DNA from 2 places in the Micromonospora cathayae genome. Region 2 is predicted to be linked to the other one. Evidence: riboswitches for the same ligand, from Rfam matches in the RefSeq annotation. Region 2 holds a riboswitch; the other holds the start of a gene.
The links. Region 2 has a riboswitch for thiamine pyrophosphate ahead of PVK37_RS30845 (ECF transporter S component). Riboswitches for the same ligand answer to the same signal wherever they lie in the genome.
Positions count from the first base shown of each region.

Region 1: linked by a shared signal. The riboswitch ahead of thiE (thiamine phosphate synthase) and the one ahead of PVK37_RS30845 (ECF transporter S component) in region 2 are both predicted to bind thiamine pyrophosphate.

Region 1 covers NZ_CP118615.1:517,012-523,883, reverse strand. The annotation lists gene PVK37_RS02350 (ThuA domain-containing protein) at 1-4,317, opposite strand, end outside; TPP riboswitch at 4,676-4,785, shown strand; gene thiE (thiamine phosphate synthase) at 4,780-5,406, shown strand; gene thiO (glycine oxidase ThiO) at 5,400-6,710, shown strand; gene thiS (sulfur carrier protein ThiS) at 6,701-6,872, shown strand, end outside.
Region 2 covers NZ_CP118615.1:7,021,158-7,028,029, forward strand. The annotation lists gene PVK37_RS30830 (alpha/beta fold hydrolase) at 1-555, opposite strand, end outside; gene PVK37_RS30835 (TIGR03943 family putative permease subunit) at 592-1,311, opposite strand; gene PVK37_RS30840 (permease) at 1,308-2,276, opposite strand; TPP riboswitch at 2,639-2,746, shown strand; gene PVK37_RS30845 (ECF transporter S component) at 2,823-3,416, shown strand; gene PVK37_RS30850 (ABC transporter ATP-binding protein) at 3,429-5,027, shown strand; gene PVK37_RS30855 (energy-coupling factor transporter transmembrane component T family protein) at 5,024-5,824, shown strand; gene PVK37_RS30860 (hypothetical protein) at 6,111-6,386, opposite strand.

The sequences.
Region 1 (6,872 bases), 690 kb from region 2:
ACCACCCTGCTGGTACTGCTCGTTGAACGCGCTGCCGTCGATCTTCGTCTCGATGGTCCAGTCGCCGCTGGGCGCGGTCTGGAGAATGAAGTTCGTCGGCCCGGTGTTGCCGGTGCCGTAGATGTCACCGTTGGGCACGTCGATGCGGAGCGCGCCGTCGGCGACCCGGTACTTGGTCGCGTCCTCCCGCAGCACCGCGTTCCAGCGGCACTTGTCGAGCGTGGTGCCGTCGAACTCGTCGGACGGGGTGACCGCCCCGGCCGGCTCGTCCGGCGTGACCTGGAACCAGTCGAAGACCGCGTCCACCACCGGCGCCTCGGTGCCGCCGTTGAGGGCGAACACCCCGATCCGCGGGTTGGTGATGCCGGCGAGCGCGGCGGCCCGGCCGACCGGGGTGAAGGTCTGGCCGTCGGCGGAGTACGCCGCGGTCAGGTTCGTCCCGTCGCTGATCAGCCGCAGGTAGACGGTGTCACCGGCCGGCGCGTTGGTGGCGTCGGCACCCTCGTTGCGCGGCGTGCCGGCGGTCTCCCGGATGAACTCCACCCGACGGCTGCCGGAGTAGAGCAGGTCGACCTTGGCGTAGTTGTCGTCGTCGCCGTAGATCAGCAGGCCGGCCTGCTGGTAGTTGGCGGTGATCGGCAACGTCACCTTCGTGGTGGCCTGCCAGGCACCGCTGGGCGCGGGCTGGAGCACCAGGTTGGTGGCGTCGTTGCGGGTGCCGTACAGGTCACCCACCGCGGTGGGCAGCCGCAGCGCGCCGCCGGCGACCGAGTAGAGCTGGTTCTCCCGGACCACCGTCCAGCGGTCCTTGTCGAGGCTGCTGCCGAGGAAGTCGTCCGAGCGCGCCCCGAAGCAGGACGTGTTCGGCGCTTCGACCTTCACCGGCACGCTGGCGTACGACTTCGCGCCCCGGCTGTCGGTCACCGTCAGGATGGCGGTGAAGGTGCCCGGAACGGTGTACGTGTGGGTGGCGTCCAGGGTGGTCGCCGTGCCGCCGTCACCGAAGTCCCAGGCGTACGTCAGCGGGGTGTCGCCCTCGGCGTCGGTGGCCGTGCCGTCGAAGGTGACGGTGACCGGCGCGGTCCCGGTGGCCGGGGTGGCGGTCGCGCTGACCTGCGGCGGAGCGTTCTCGGTCACACCGCGACCGAGGAAGTCCATCCAGTTGACGTTGAACAGCGAACCCGTGCCGTTGGCCGGGTCCTTGGCCACGAAGAACAGCGATCCGGTACCCGGGCCGCTGACCGGTGCGGTCACGTCGACCCAGGTCTGCCAACCGCCGGTGCCCGGCACGTCGACCTGGCCGAGCAGCGGGCCGTCGGCCGCGCCGGAGCGGATCTCGATCCGTCCACCGGCGACCGCCGACGCGACCCGGAACCGGACCGAGTCGATGTTGGTCAGGTTGGCCGGGTCGAGCGACCACCAGTCGCCGTCCTCGATGAAGCCGATGTTCTGGCCGCCGCCGGCCGGGTCGGTGGTGGTCTCCAGCTGCACGCCGGCGTCACCGCCGCCGGTGCTGCCCGCGGCGCGGCCGGTGGCGCTGAAGTACTCGGCCTGCTTGCGCTTGGGCTGGAGGATCTCGATGGCCCGCCCGGTGAGCGGGCTGGCGCCGCCGGCGCCGCCGGCGTCGGTGTAGGTCGCCTCGAGCACGGTGAACACGTTGGCCTCGGCCCCGTGTCCGGAGGCCAGCGAGGTCTGGATCGCGCCGGTGCAGCCGGTGTGCTGCTCCAGCGGGTGGGCGTGCTGGTCGTGGCCGAGGAGCACCTGGAGCTGGACCTTGGCGCAGTCGATGGTGCCGTCCTCGGGGTCGGTCACCTTGATCGTGTACCTGACCTGGTCGCCCCAGTCGAAGAAGCCGCCGTCCGGCGGGAACTCGATGGTCACCGTGGGCGCGGTGTTGCCGACCGTCACCAGCACGTTCGCCACCGCGGTACGACCCTTGGGGTTGGTCACGGTGAGCTGGGCGGTGTAGTCACCGGCCGTGGTGTACGTGTGGGTCGGGTTGGCCTCGGTGGAGGTCCCCCCGTCGCCGAACGCCCACGCGTAGGTCAGCGCGCCGCCGTCCGGGTCCCGGGAACCGGCGCTGGAGAACGTGACGGTCAGCGGGCTCGCGCCGGAGGTCGGGTCGGCGCTGGCCGCCGCGATCGGGGCGCGGTCACCGGCGATGTAGTCGATCCGGTAGACCCCGGAGTTGTCGTTGTTGCCGCCGAAGCCGCTGCCCCACTCGATCATGTAGAGCGCGCCGTCGGGGCCGAACTCGAAGTCCATCGGGCGGATGAAGTTCATCCCGGCGAGCAGCTGGTTGATGTCGACCAGCGACTTGCCGTCCCCGGTGAGCTGCATGGTGTACATCTTCGACTGGTTCCACTCGCCGAACATGGCCTTGCCGTCGTAGTAGGCGGGCCACTTGCGGGTGGAGTTCAGGTCGGCGTCGTACCGGTAGACCGGGCCGCCCATCGGCGCGCCGCCGCCACCGATCTCCGGGAAGAGCGGGTTGGCGGCGTAGCCGTACCAGACGGTGGCCGCGATGGCCGGCGGCAGGTTGGTCAGACCGGTGTTGTTCGGCGAGTCGTTGACCGGGGCGGCGCAGTCGAACTTCGCCCCGCTCGGGCCGGACGGGAACTGGTAGTCGTTGTACGCCGAGTTGGCCCCGGTGCAGTACGGCCAGCCGTAGTTGCCGGGGGTGCCGACGATGTTCCACTCGACCAGGCCCTCCGGGCCCCGGTTCGCGTTGGCGGAGCCGGCGTCCGGCCCGTAGTCGGCGACGTACAGGGTGTCGGTGCCCGGGTCGATGCCGATCCGGAACGGGTTCCGGAAGCCCATCGCGTAGATCTCCGGGCGGGTCTTCGCGGTGCCCGGCGCGAACAGGTTGCCCTGCGGGATGGTGTACGTCCCGTCGTCCTCCGGGTGGATCCGGATGACCTTGCCGCGCAGGTCGTTGGTGTTGCCCGAGGTGCGCTGGGCGTCGTAGTCCTGGCGGCCGGCGCGCTCGTCGATCGGGGTGTAGGCGCTCGACTCGAACGGGTTGGTGTTGTCACCGGTGGCGAGGTACAGGTTGCCGGCCGAGTCGAAGACCATGCTGCCGCCCGCGTGGCAGCAGGTGTTGCGCTGGGTGTCGACCTGGAGTACCCGCTTCTCGCTGGACAGCGCGATGGTGTCCCCGGTGACGGTGAACCGGGAGATCACGTTGCGGGCCACCCCGTCGTTCGGGGCGTAGTAGAGGTAGACCCAGTTGTTGGTGGCGAAGTCCGGGTCGAGCCGGATGCCGATCAGGCCGTCCTCGTTGCCGGTGAACACGTCCAGGTCGATCGCGGTCACCGTGTTGCCGGTGTCCGGCTTGATGATCTGCACCCGGCCGTCGCGCTCGATGTAGAAGACCCGGCCGTCCGGAGCGATGTCCAGCTCCATCGGGTTGCTGGTGTTGCTGTCCAGCGTGATCTTCTCGAAGCTGGCGGTCTTCGAGGCGCCGCAGTCGGAGTCCAGCACCCCGGCCGCGGTCTGGATGCCGCCGAGCAGGTGGGCGAGGAAGTCGGGCTCGGCGAACGACTCGTTGGTGTGGCCGCCGCCGGTGTACCAGGAGCGGCCGCCCTCGTACTCCTGACACCAGGCGATCGGGTGGTCGGCACCCATCGCGCCGGAGCCCGGGGCGTACGACTTCTCGTCCAGGCTGGCCAGGACGTGCACGCTGCCCCGGGGGTTGGTGCGGTAGTTGTACCACTCGTCGTAGCGGCTCCACCGCTCCGGCAGGTCCGCCGTGGAGGGGTGCGCCGGGTCCTCGACCTTGACGGTGGCGGTCTGGTTGGCCGGGTGGCTGTTGAAGTACGCGCCGACCAGCTTGCCGTACCAGGCCCAGTCGTACTCGGTGTCGGAGGCGGCGTGGATACCGGCGTAGCCGCCGCCACCCTGGATGTACCGCTCGAACGCCGCCTGCTGGTCGGCGTTGAGGACGTCACCGGTGGTGGAGAGCCAGATCACCGCCTGGTACTTGGCGAGGTTGGCGTCGGTGAACGCGGCCCCGTCCTCGGTGGTGTCGACGGTGAAGTTGTTGGCCGCGCCGAGTTGCTGGATGGCGGTGATACCGGCCGGGATGGAGCCGTGCCGGAAGCCGGCGGTCTTCGAGAAGACCAGCACCGAGAACGGGTCGGTCACGGCCTGCGCGTTCACCGCGCCGGCCGTGTCGGCACCGGGCCGGTTGACCGGCCCGTCCGGGGCGGCCTGCGCGGCGGGTGCGCTGAGCAGGGTGGTGGCGGTGAGGGTGAGGGAAAGCAGGGCAGCTGTCAGCGGGGCACGTGATGTGCGGCCCCGAGGGGGTCGGGACACTGCGGTCTCCTTTGTCCTGATGGACAGGGGTGTACGCGAGCGGGTCGGCGCGCCGAAGACCGTCCCTGGGACCGGTGCGCGGGCCGTGCCAGGGCCTGCGTACCGGATTTTGCTCATTCGCTGAACAAATTAGCGCCGTCCGAAGTGTGTCGGGCAAGGCATGGCTGTGTAACGGTTCTGTAACGAGTGATCGACAATTTCCAATAAGATCCCGCAAATGCGGATGTAATCCATGGCTGCCCGCCGACACCTCACGCGGTCCGCGCCGCTCCCCGGCCCCCGTGACGACCTTCACGGTTGGCGCGAATCCCCACCTCACCCCTTGGCGGATCCACCGGGCCCGTCCTATGGTGGCAGCCAAGTAACCCACGGGAGCCCGGTGGACCGGGCTGAGAGGGGGGCTGACCGCCCCCGACCGTCGAACCTGATCCGGGTAATGCCGGCGCAGGGAGGAGAGTTGCCGTGCCGTCCCTGGGACGACTGCATCTGATCACCGACACCCGGCCCGGGTACGACCCGCTCACCGTGGTCCGCGCCGCCCTCGGCGTCGCCGGACCCGAACTGGTGGTGCAGGTCCGGGTCAGCGACGACGCCACCGACCGCGAGACGTACGACCTGGCCCGCCGGGTCCGCGAACTGTGCACGCCGGCCGGCGCGACCTGCCTGGTCAACGACCGGCTGCACGTGGCCCTCGCGGTCGGCGCGGCCGGCGGCCACGTCGGAGCCGACGACCTGCCGGTGGCCGCCGCCCGCCGGGTACTCGGCCCGGACGCGGTGCTCGGCGCGACCGCCCGCGAACCGGTGACCGCCACCCGGGCCGTCGCCGCCGGCGCCAGCTACCTCGGCGTCGGCCCCTGCCACGCCACCACCACCAAGGACGGCCTGCCGCCACCCATCGGCCCGGCCGGCGTCCGCGCGGTGGCCGGGGCTGTACCTGTGCCGGTGGTCGCCATCGGCGGCGTCACCGCGGCGACCGTGCCGGCCCTGCGCGCCGCCGGGGCGTACGGGGTGGCGGTCGTCGGGGCGCTCTCCACCGCCACCGACCCCGCCCGCGCCACCGCCGAACTGCTCCGGGCCCTCGGGTGCTGACCGGGGGCGCTCCGGTGCCCGCCGGTGGCCCCGCCCGCCCCCTGCGGCGCAGACCACATCCCACTCCGCAGGTGGCGGTGGTCGGGGGCGGGGTGATCGGCTGGGCGGTCGCCTGGCGGTGCGCCGCACGCGGACTCGCGGTGACCGTGCACGACCCGGCCCCCGGCTCGGGGGCGTCCACGGTGGCCGCCGGAATGCTCGCCCCGGTCGCCGAGGCGTACTTCGGGGAGACCGAACTGACCGGGCTGCTCGTCGAGTCCGCCGCCCGCTGGCCGGCGTTCGCCGCCGAACTGGCCGCCGCCAGCGGCGTCGACCCCGGCCACCGGACCGAGGGCACGCTGGTCGTCGGGCTCACCGGTGACGACCTGGCCGGGGCCCGCCGGCTCTGGGCGTACCAGCAGGGGTTGGGCCTGCCGATCACGCCGCTGCGCCCGAGCGGGCTGCGCGACCGCGAGCCCGCGCTGGCCCCCCGGGTCCGTGGCGGCGCGTTCGCCCCCGGCGACCACCAGGTGGACCCGCGCCGGCTGCTGGTCGCGTTGCGTACCGCCGCCGAGCGGGCCGGGGCGACGCTGGTCACCGGCCCGGTCCGGCAGCTCGCCGACCTGTCCGCGCCGGTCACCGTGGTCGCCGCCGGCTGCGGCACCGCCGCCCTCACCGGCCTGCCGGTCCGGCCGGTCAAGGGCCAGATCCTCCGGCTCCGCGCGCCCGACGCCGGCCCGCCGGGCTTCCGGCACGTCATCCGGGGGTACGCCGACGGCGAGCCGGTCTACCTGGTCCCGCGTACCGACGGCGAGGTGGTCGTCGGGGCCACCGTCGAGGAACGGACCGACGACACGGTCACCGCCGGAGCGGTGCTGCGGCTGCTCCGGGCCGCCGTCGACCTGGTCCCCGAGCTGTCCGAATACGACCTGGTCGAGACGGCCGTCGGGTTCCGCCCCGGCACCCCGGACAACGCCCCGGTGCTCGGTCCGCTGCCCGGCCGCCCGGGGGTGCTCGTCGCCGCCGGCCACCACCGGCACGGCATCGTGCTCACCCCGGTCACCGCCGACCTGATGGCCGACCTGGTCAGCACCGGCGTACCGGACCCGCTGCTGGCCCCCTTCACCCCGGCCCGCTTCACCGGAACAGCCGGTGCGGGCTCCGGAACAACCGGACCGGGATCCGGTACGGCCGGTGCGGGACCCGGAACGGCCGGGCCGGGGTCCAGCGCGGGGACCGCCGGCACCGGCACCGGCACGGACCGTCCCGACCACCGGCCGGTGACCGATTCCGGCACCCGACAGGAGGAGGACAGGTGGAACTGACGGTGAACGGCGTCGGCCGGAGTCTGCCCGGCGGCGCGACGGTGGCGGACCTGGTCCACCTGGTGACCGGCGAGCGGCGCGGCGTGGCGGTCGCGGTGAACGGCGAGGTGGTGCCGCGTACCGGCTGGTCGGCCACCGAGCTGCGCGCCGGCGACCGGGTCG
Region 2 (6,872 bases):
CGGCTGCACGTACGAGGCGACCCGGTCCCGGTCACCCACCCCGCCGAGCAGCTTGCGCAGGGCGGTCGCCTGCAACGCCAGCAGCACCTTCTCGGCCTTGCCCGGCTTGCGGAACAGCATCATGTACGAGGACCGGGCCTTCTGCTGCGGGTCGGCGCGCAGGGCGTGCGCCATGGCCGCCGGGTGCGGCACGGAAACCGCGGTGAGGGTACGCACCCGGTCCGGATGCCGGGCGGCGAGCGTCCAGGCGACGACCGCACCCCAGTCGTGGCCGACCACGTGCGCCGCGTCGACCTCCAGCGCGTCCAGCACGGCCACCGCGTCGGCGACGCACTCCGCCATCCGGTACGCCTCGACCTCGGCCGGTCGGGCACCGGGCGAGTAGCCCCGCTGGTCCAGCGCGTACGTGCGCAGCCCGGCGGCGTGCAGGGCGGGCAGCACGTCCACCCACTCCCCACTGTGCTGCGGGAAACCGTGCAGCAGCAGCACCGGGTCGCCGTCGGACGGCCCACCGGTGTGCACCTCGAACGTCAGCCCTCGCACGTCGACCCGCATGATCGGCAGCCTACCGCCGGGTCGCCCGGAGCGTACCTACTCGTACTGCTGTTTCGGGGTCGGCACCGGACGCCACGACTCCACCTCCAGGTACGGCACCTCCGCGTCGTTGACGGGGTCCCGGCCGATCCGGTCGGTGTACCGGCCGGTGACCTCGATCCAGGTGTCGTCGGCCAGCCCGGTCGGCACGTCCCCGCTGAGCCCCAGCTTGACCGGGCGTCCGTCGGCGGCGCAGCAGGACAGGATCATGCGGGCCAGGATCGGCTGCCCGTCCGGGCCGGTGGCGACGAACCCGGTGAGCTGGACCCGACGGTCGCCGATGGACCGTCCCCTGTCGAACAACGCCCGGGACGCGTAGTCGAGCACGGTGGTGCGGACCGGATCCCCGGCGGGCAGCGGCGGGTAGTCGGAGGTCTCCTGACTGGGCAGGACGGTGCCCGCCTGCCCGGCCGCGTACGACCCGAGGGCCGGTGGGGCGACCAGCAGCAGACCGACCACCGGCAGCATGAGCAGCCAACCCACCCGGGGCTCGTGGTGCCCGTGCCCGTCGTGGTCGTCGTGGTCGTCCCCTTCCGCGTCGGGGCGTAGTTCGTACCAGAGCGTCATCGCGGCGGCGGCGAGCAGCAGCAGTCCGGAGGCGACCAGGAAGGGTTGCAGCCCGGCCTTGACGTAGCGCAGGTGCAGGTCGGTGAGGCTGGCGCGGAGCACCGCACCGCCGAGCAGCAGCAGCACGACCGCCTGGGCCTGCCGGTTCACCGCAACACCACCACCCCCACGCCGACGGCCACCGTCACGGCGACCGCGAAGGTCGCCGGGGCGAACCGGAACGCGAACCGCCGGCCGAAGACACCGGCCTGCATCGAGACGAGTTTCAGGTCGACCATCGGCCCGACCACCAGGAACACCAGCCGGGAGGTGAGCGAGAACTGCGACAGCGAGGCGGCGACGAAGGCGTCCGCCTCGGAACAGATGGACAGCAGCACCGCCAGCACCGCCAACGCCAGCACCGACAGTACGGCGTTGTCGGCCAGCGTCTGCAGCCAGCGTTCCGGCACCAGGACGTTGATGCTGGCGGCGGCCATCGCGCCGAGCACCAGGAACCCGCCGGCGTGCACCACGTCGTGCCGTACCGCCGACCAGAACGCCGCGCCCCGGCCCAGCCCGTCCAGGTCGGGCCGGCGCGGCAGGCGGATCCAGTCGGCCCGGCCCAACCGCAGCCAGAGCCAGCCCATGATCATGGCGACGACCAGGCTGGCGACGCCCCGGGCGAGGACCATCTCCGGGTCGTTCGGGAAGGCGACCGCGGTGGCGGTGAGCACGATCGGGTTGATCGCCGGGGCGGCGAGCAGGAAGGCCAGCGCCGCCGCCGGCGTGACCCCCCGGCGGATCAGCGAGCCGGCGATCGGCACCGCACCGCACTCGCAGCCGGGCAGCACCACCCCGGCGGCGCTGGCCACCGGCACGGCCAGGGCGGGATGCCGGGGCAGCGCGCGGGCCCAGAACGAGCGGGGCACGAAGACCGCGATCACCGCCGACAGCAGCACCCCGAAGACCAGGAACGGCACCGCCTGGACCAGCACCGAGACGAAGACCGTGGTCCAGGTCGCCAGTCGGGGCGCGGAGAGCGCGGCGGCCACCGGTTCCCGGAAGAGCACCAGCAGCACCAGAAGCGCCGCCAGCACCTCCACCGACCCGACCCGGCCGCCGAGCGCCGCGCCGATCCGGCCGCCGCCCGACCGGCCCGGCCCGCCGGCCGCCGACCCCCGCTGCGGCCCGTCGGCCGTCACTGCCCGCTGCCGTCCGTCAGCCGCCGCTGCCGCTGGCGGCCCGCCGGCTGCCGACCCCCGCTCCGGTACGTCCGGCGCGGTCACGTCCACCGCACCCGCCGGATCAGGGTGCCGGGTCGTCCGGTCGGCTGACGTCACGGCCGCCCCTTCACTCGACGGGGTGCGACGAGAACGTCGCCGTGGGTACGCGGAAGAACGGCCCAGGATAACCCGGACGTGACCCTCGTGACGGGCGACGACGCCGGTAACCCCTGGGTTCCGGCCCCGGTCGGTGCTAGCGTCTGCCGAGACAACTTCACCTCCGACAGGGGAGCGCACAGCGCTGAGAGTGCGGGCACCGTGCCCGCAGACCCTCGAACCTGATCTGGGTAATGCCAGCGCAGGGAGCTCGGTCGACCTCCAGCCGCGCCGCCGTCCGGTGCCCACCGGACGCGGCGTGCGTCTTGCCTGGTTCGTACCTGGACTGGGAGCACCGTACACATGAGCCAACTCGACAACCCCCGCTGGCGCACGATCGACATCGTGGTCGCCTCGGTGATCGCGGTCGCCTTCGGCGTCATCTTCTGGGCCTGGGGCCTGGTCTGGAGCGCCACCGAGGGCGCGTTCGCGTTCTTCCCACCGGCGCAGACCCTGATCTACGGTGTCTGGCTGATGCCGGCCGTGGTCGGTGGCCTGGTGATCCGCAAGCCCGGCGCGGCCCTGTACTGCGAGACGGTGGCGGCGGTGCTCTCCGCGCTGCTGGGCAGCCAGTGGGCCGGCACGGTGATCCCGCAGGGCATCGTCCAGGGGCTCGGCGCGGAGTTGGCCTTCGCCGCCTTCCGGTACCGGTCGTTCCGGCTGCCGACCGCCCTGCTGGCCGGGGCGCTGACCGGCCTGAGCGCGGCGCTGTTCGACTTCTTCGTCTGGAACGCCGCCTACGACCTGACCGGCTACCGCCTGCCGTACGCGCTGTTCACCGTCGTCAGCGCCACCGTCATCGCCGGCGCGGGCGGGTACGCCCTCACCGGGGCCCTGGCCCGGACCGGTGCCCTCGACCGTTTCCCGGCGGCCCCCCACCACCGCACCCCGATCTGACCCGGGGGCGGCGTGGGCGAGGTCACGGTACGGGGGTTCGGGTGGCGGCACGCCGGCCGCCGGGCCTGGGCGGTACGCGGGGTGGACCTGCGGATCGAACGTGGGGAACGGGTGCTCCTGCTCGGCGCATCGGGGGCGGGCAAGAGCACCCTGCTCGCCGCGCTGGCCGGGCTGCTACCGGAGGACTCCGGCGAGCGCGAGGGCCGCATCGAGATCGACGGGCGTGACCCGCGTACCGCCCGGGACCGGGTCGGCATGGTCTTCCAGGACCCGGAGAGCCAGCTCGTGATGGCCCGCTGCGGCGACGACGTGGCGTTCGGGCTGGAGAACCGGGGAGTGCCGGCCGACCGGATCTGGCCCCGGGTGGACGAGGCGCTGGCCCGGGTCGGCTTCCCGTACGGCCGGGACCGCCCGACCGCCGCCCTCTCCGGAGGGGAGCAGCAGCGGCTCGCGCTGGCCGGTGCGCTCGCCCTGCGTCCCGGGTTGCTGCTGCTCGACGAACCGACGGCCAACCTCGACCCGGCCGGGGCGGACCTGGTCCGGCGGGCGGTCGCCGAGGCGGTGGCGACCGACACCACGCTGATCCTGGTCGAGCACCGGGTGGCCGAGGCGCTGCCGCTGGTCGACCGGGTGGTGGTGCTCGCCGCCGGGGGCGGCGTCCGCGCCGACGGGCCGCCCGCGCAGGTCTTCGCCGAGCACGGTGCCGCGCTCGCCGCCGAGGGGGTCTGGGTGCCGGGCCATCCGGTGCCGCCCCGCCGGGCCACCGGGCCGGCCGGGGAGCTGCTGCTCACCGCCGACCGGCTCGGCCTGCCGCCCCGCCTCGCCCCCACCGACCTGCCGGTACGCGCCGGTGAGGTGCTCGCCGTCCTCGGCCCGAACGGGGCGGGCAAGTCCACCCTCGCGCTGCTCCTCGGTGGTCTGCTGCGGCCGGGCGCAGGACGGCTCACCGCCGACCGGGCACTTGCCGGGGCCGACCACCGCACTCCCCCGCACCGGTGGCGGGCGCCCGCGCTGGCCCGCCGGATCGGCTCGGTCTTCCAGGATCCGGAACACCAGTTCGTCACCGGTACGGTCTTCGACGAGCTGGCGCTCGGTCCACGCCGGACGGGCCAGCCGGAGGCGGCGGTACGGTCCACCGTGGACGGGCTGCTGACCCGACTGAAGCTGGACCGGTTGGCGCGCGCCAACCCGTACACCCTCTCCGGCGGGGAGGCCCGGCGGCTGAGTGTGGCGACCGCCCTGGCCACCGCGCCCCGCCTGCTGGTCTGCGACGAGCCCACCTTCGGGCAGGACCGGCGGACCTGGTCGGAGCTGGTCGACCTGTTCGCCGAGCTGCGTGCCGCCGGGCACGGCATCGTGACGGTCACCCACGACCCGGACTTCGTCGCCGCGCTCGCCGACCGGCGGGTCGTCCTGGCCCCGTCCGGTCGTCCCCCGGCGGGCGACGCGCCCGGACCGGTCACCGTCCGTCCCCACGCGGCAGCGGGACCGGCCGACGCCGCCCCGTCTTCGGCCGACACCGCCACGCGCCCGGCCGACGCCGCCACGTCCCCGGCCGCCCCGCACCCGGCCGATGCGGCGGCGGGACCGGGTCGCGGGGCGCGGCCGTGATCAGTGTCGAGCCGGTCGCCGATCCGACCGCGCCGCTGGCCCGCCGCAACCCGGTGGCGAAGGTGGCCGCCGCGCTGGTCTTCTCGTTCACGCTGGTCGCCACCCTCGACCCGGTCGCCCCGGCGCTCGCCCTGGCCGTCGAGCTGGCGGTGCTGCCGCTGTTCGGAATCCGGTACCGGGTGCTCGCCCGCCGGGCCTGGCCGCTGCTGCTCGGCGCGGTGGGCATCCTGGTCAGCCTGGTGCTGTTCGCCGCCGAGCGGGACGGCCGGACCCTGGTCGAGGCCGGACCGGTGGTGGTGACCTCCGGGGTGCTGCTCACCGCCCTCGGGTTGGTGCTGCGGTTGTTCGCGGTGGCGCTGCCCGGGGTGATCGTGTTCGCCACCACCGACCCGACCGACCTGGCCGACGCGCTGATCCAGAACGCGAAGGCCCCGCCCCGGTTCGCGATCGGCGCGCTGGCCGCGTTCCGGCTGGTGCCGATGCTCGGCCAGGAATGGCAGATGATCAGCATGGCCCGCCGGGCGCGGGGGGTGGACGCGGGCCGGAATCCGCTGGCCCGGCTGCGGCTCTTCGCGTCCACCGGGTTCGGGCTGCTGGTCGGGGCGATCCGGCGGGGCACCCGGCTGGCGGTGGCGATGGACGCCCGGGGCTTCGACGCCGGAACTCCCCGTACGGTGGCCCGCCGGCAGCGGTTCACCCCGGCGGACGGGCTGCTGATCGCCGGGGCGGCGCTGCTGGCCGGTGGGGCGCTGGCGGTCAGCGTCGCGCTCGGCACCTTCCGCCCGCTGGTCGGCTGAGCTGCGCCGGCCACCGGCCCGGCGGCGGCGCGACGACCGGTCCGTCGGGTGGGGCGGTCGCCGGCCGCGCCGGGTGGCGCGGTCACCGGTCCGTCGGATGGCGCGATCACCGGCCGCGCCGGGTGGGGCGGTCACCGGCCGCGCCGGGTGGGGCGGTCACCGGCCGCGCCGGGTGGGGCGGTCACCGGCCGCGCCGGGTGGGGCGGTCACCGGCCGCGCCGGGTGGCGCGGTCATCGGTCCGTCGGGTGGGGCCGGGCACGGGTGGCCCGGCCCCACCGGGAACGGTCAGCTCCGCCGGAACGCGTACCGACGGCCGGCTCCGCCGACCCGGCCCTTGCCGTTGGCGAAGGCCGCGCCGCGGGCGGGCGGGCCGGTCTTCGGGGCCGGCGGCGGGGTGAGCCCGGCCGCCGGCACCTCCACGGCCGGCGGAGTGAGCCCGGCCGGCGATGATGCCGCCGGGGCCACCTCGAGCGCAGCCGGATCGGGCGGCGTCAGCTCGGCCAGCGAAGGCTTCGGCGACGGGGTACGGGGCTTCTTCTTCGGATTGCGCTTGGCAGGCATACCGGCCTCCTGGAACAGACGGGAGACCGTCCGGAGACGGTCGGGCGAACGGGGGACGGGGTGCCCCGGGAGTTGGCCCGACCACGACCTGCGCCACGACGGCGACGGGTAGGTATGCGGACGCCCGGAGACACCCGGGCCCACGGCGACAGCGGTGGACCCGACTCGGTTCTGGGGCGTCAGTAACGCATGACCAGGACGCTACCCCGCCCACCGCCGGCCGGCATCCGAATTACCGGCGACCGCCGGCGGCCTGCCAGGCACCGTCTTGTGGATCATGAATCGCGCTCGTCAGGCACCCGGCGTGAGGTGCGCGTCTGCGGCTCCGGAACCACAGCCTGTCCGAAGCCGGGCGGCTATCCTGCCGCTCCCGTATCGAGGATCCCGTGACAACACGACCCTTGGTGGCTGCCTGAGGTGTAATCCGCTCGGCGTGTCGTGTACCTGAGTCACCCAGCAAGCCGGTGCGGCCCCGGCCGCCGTCGC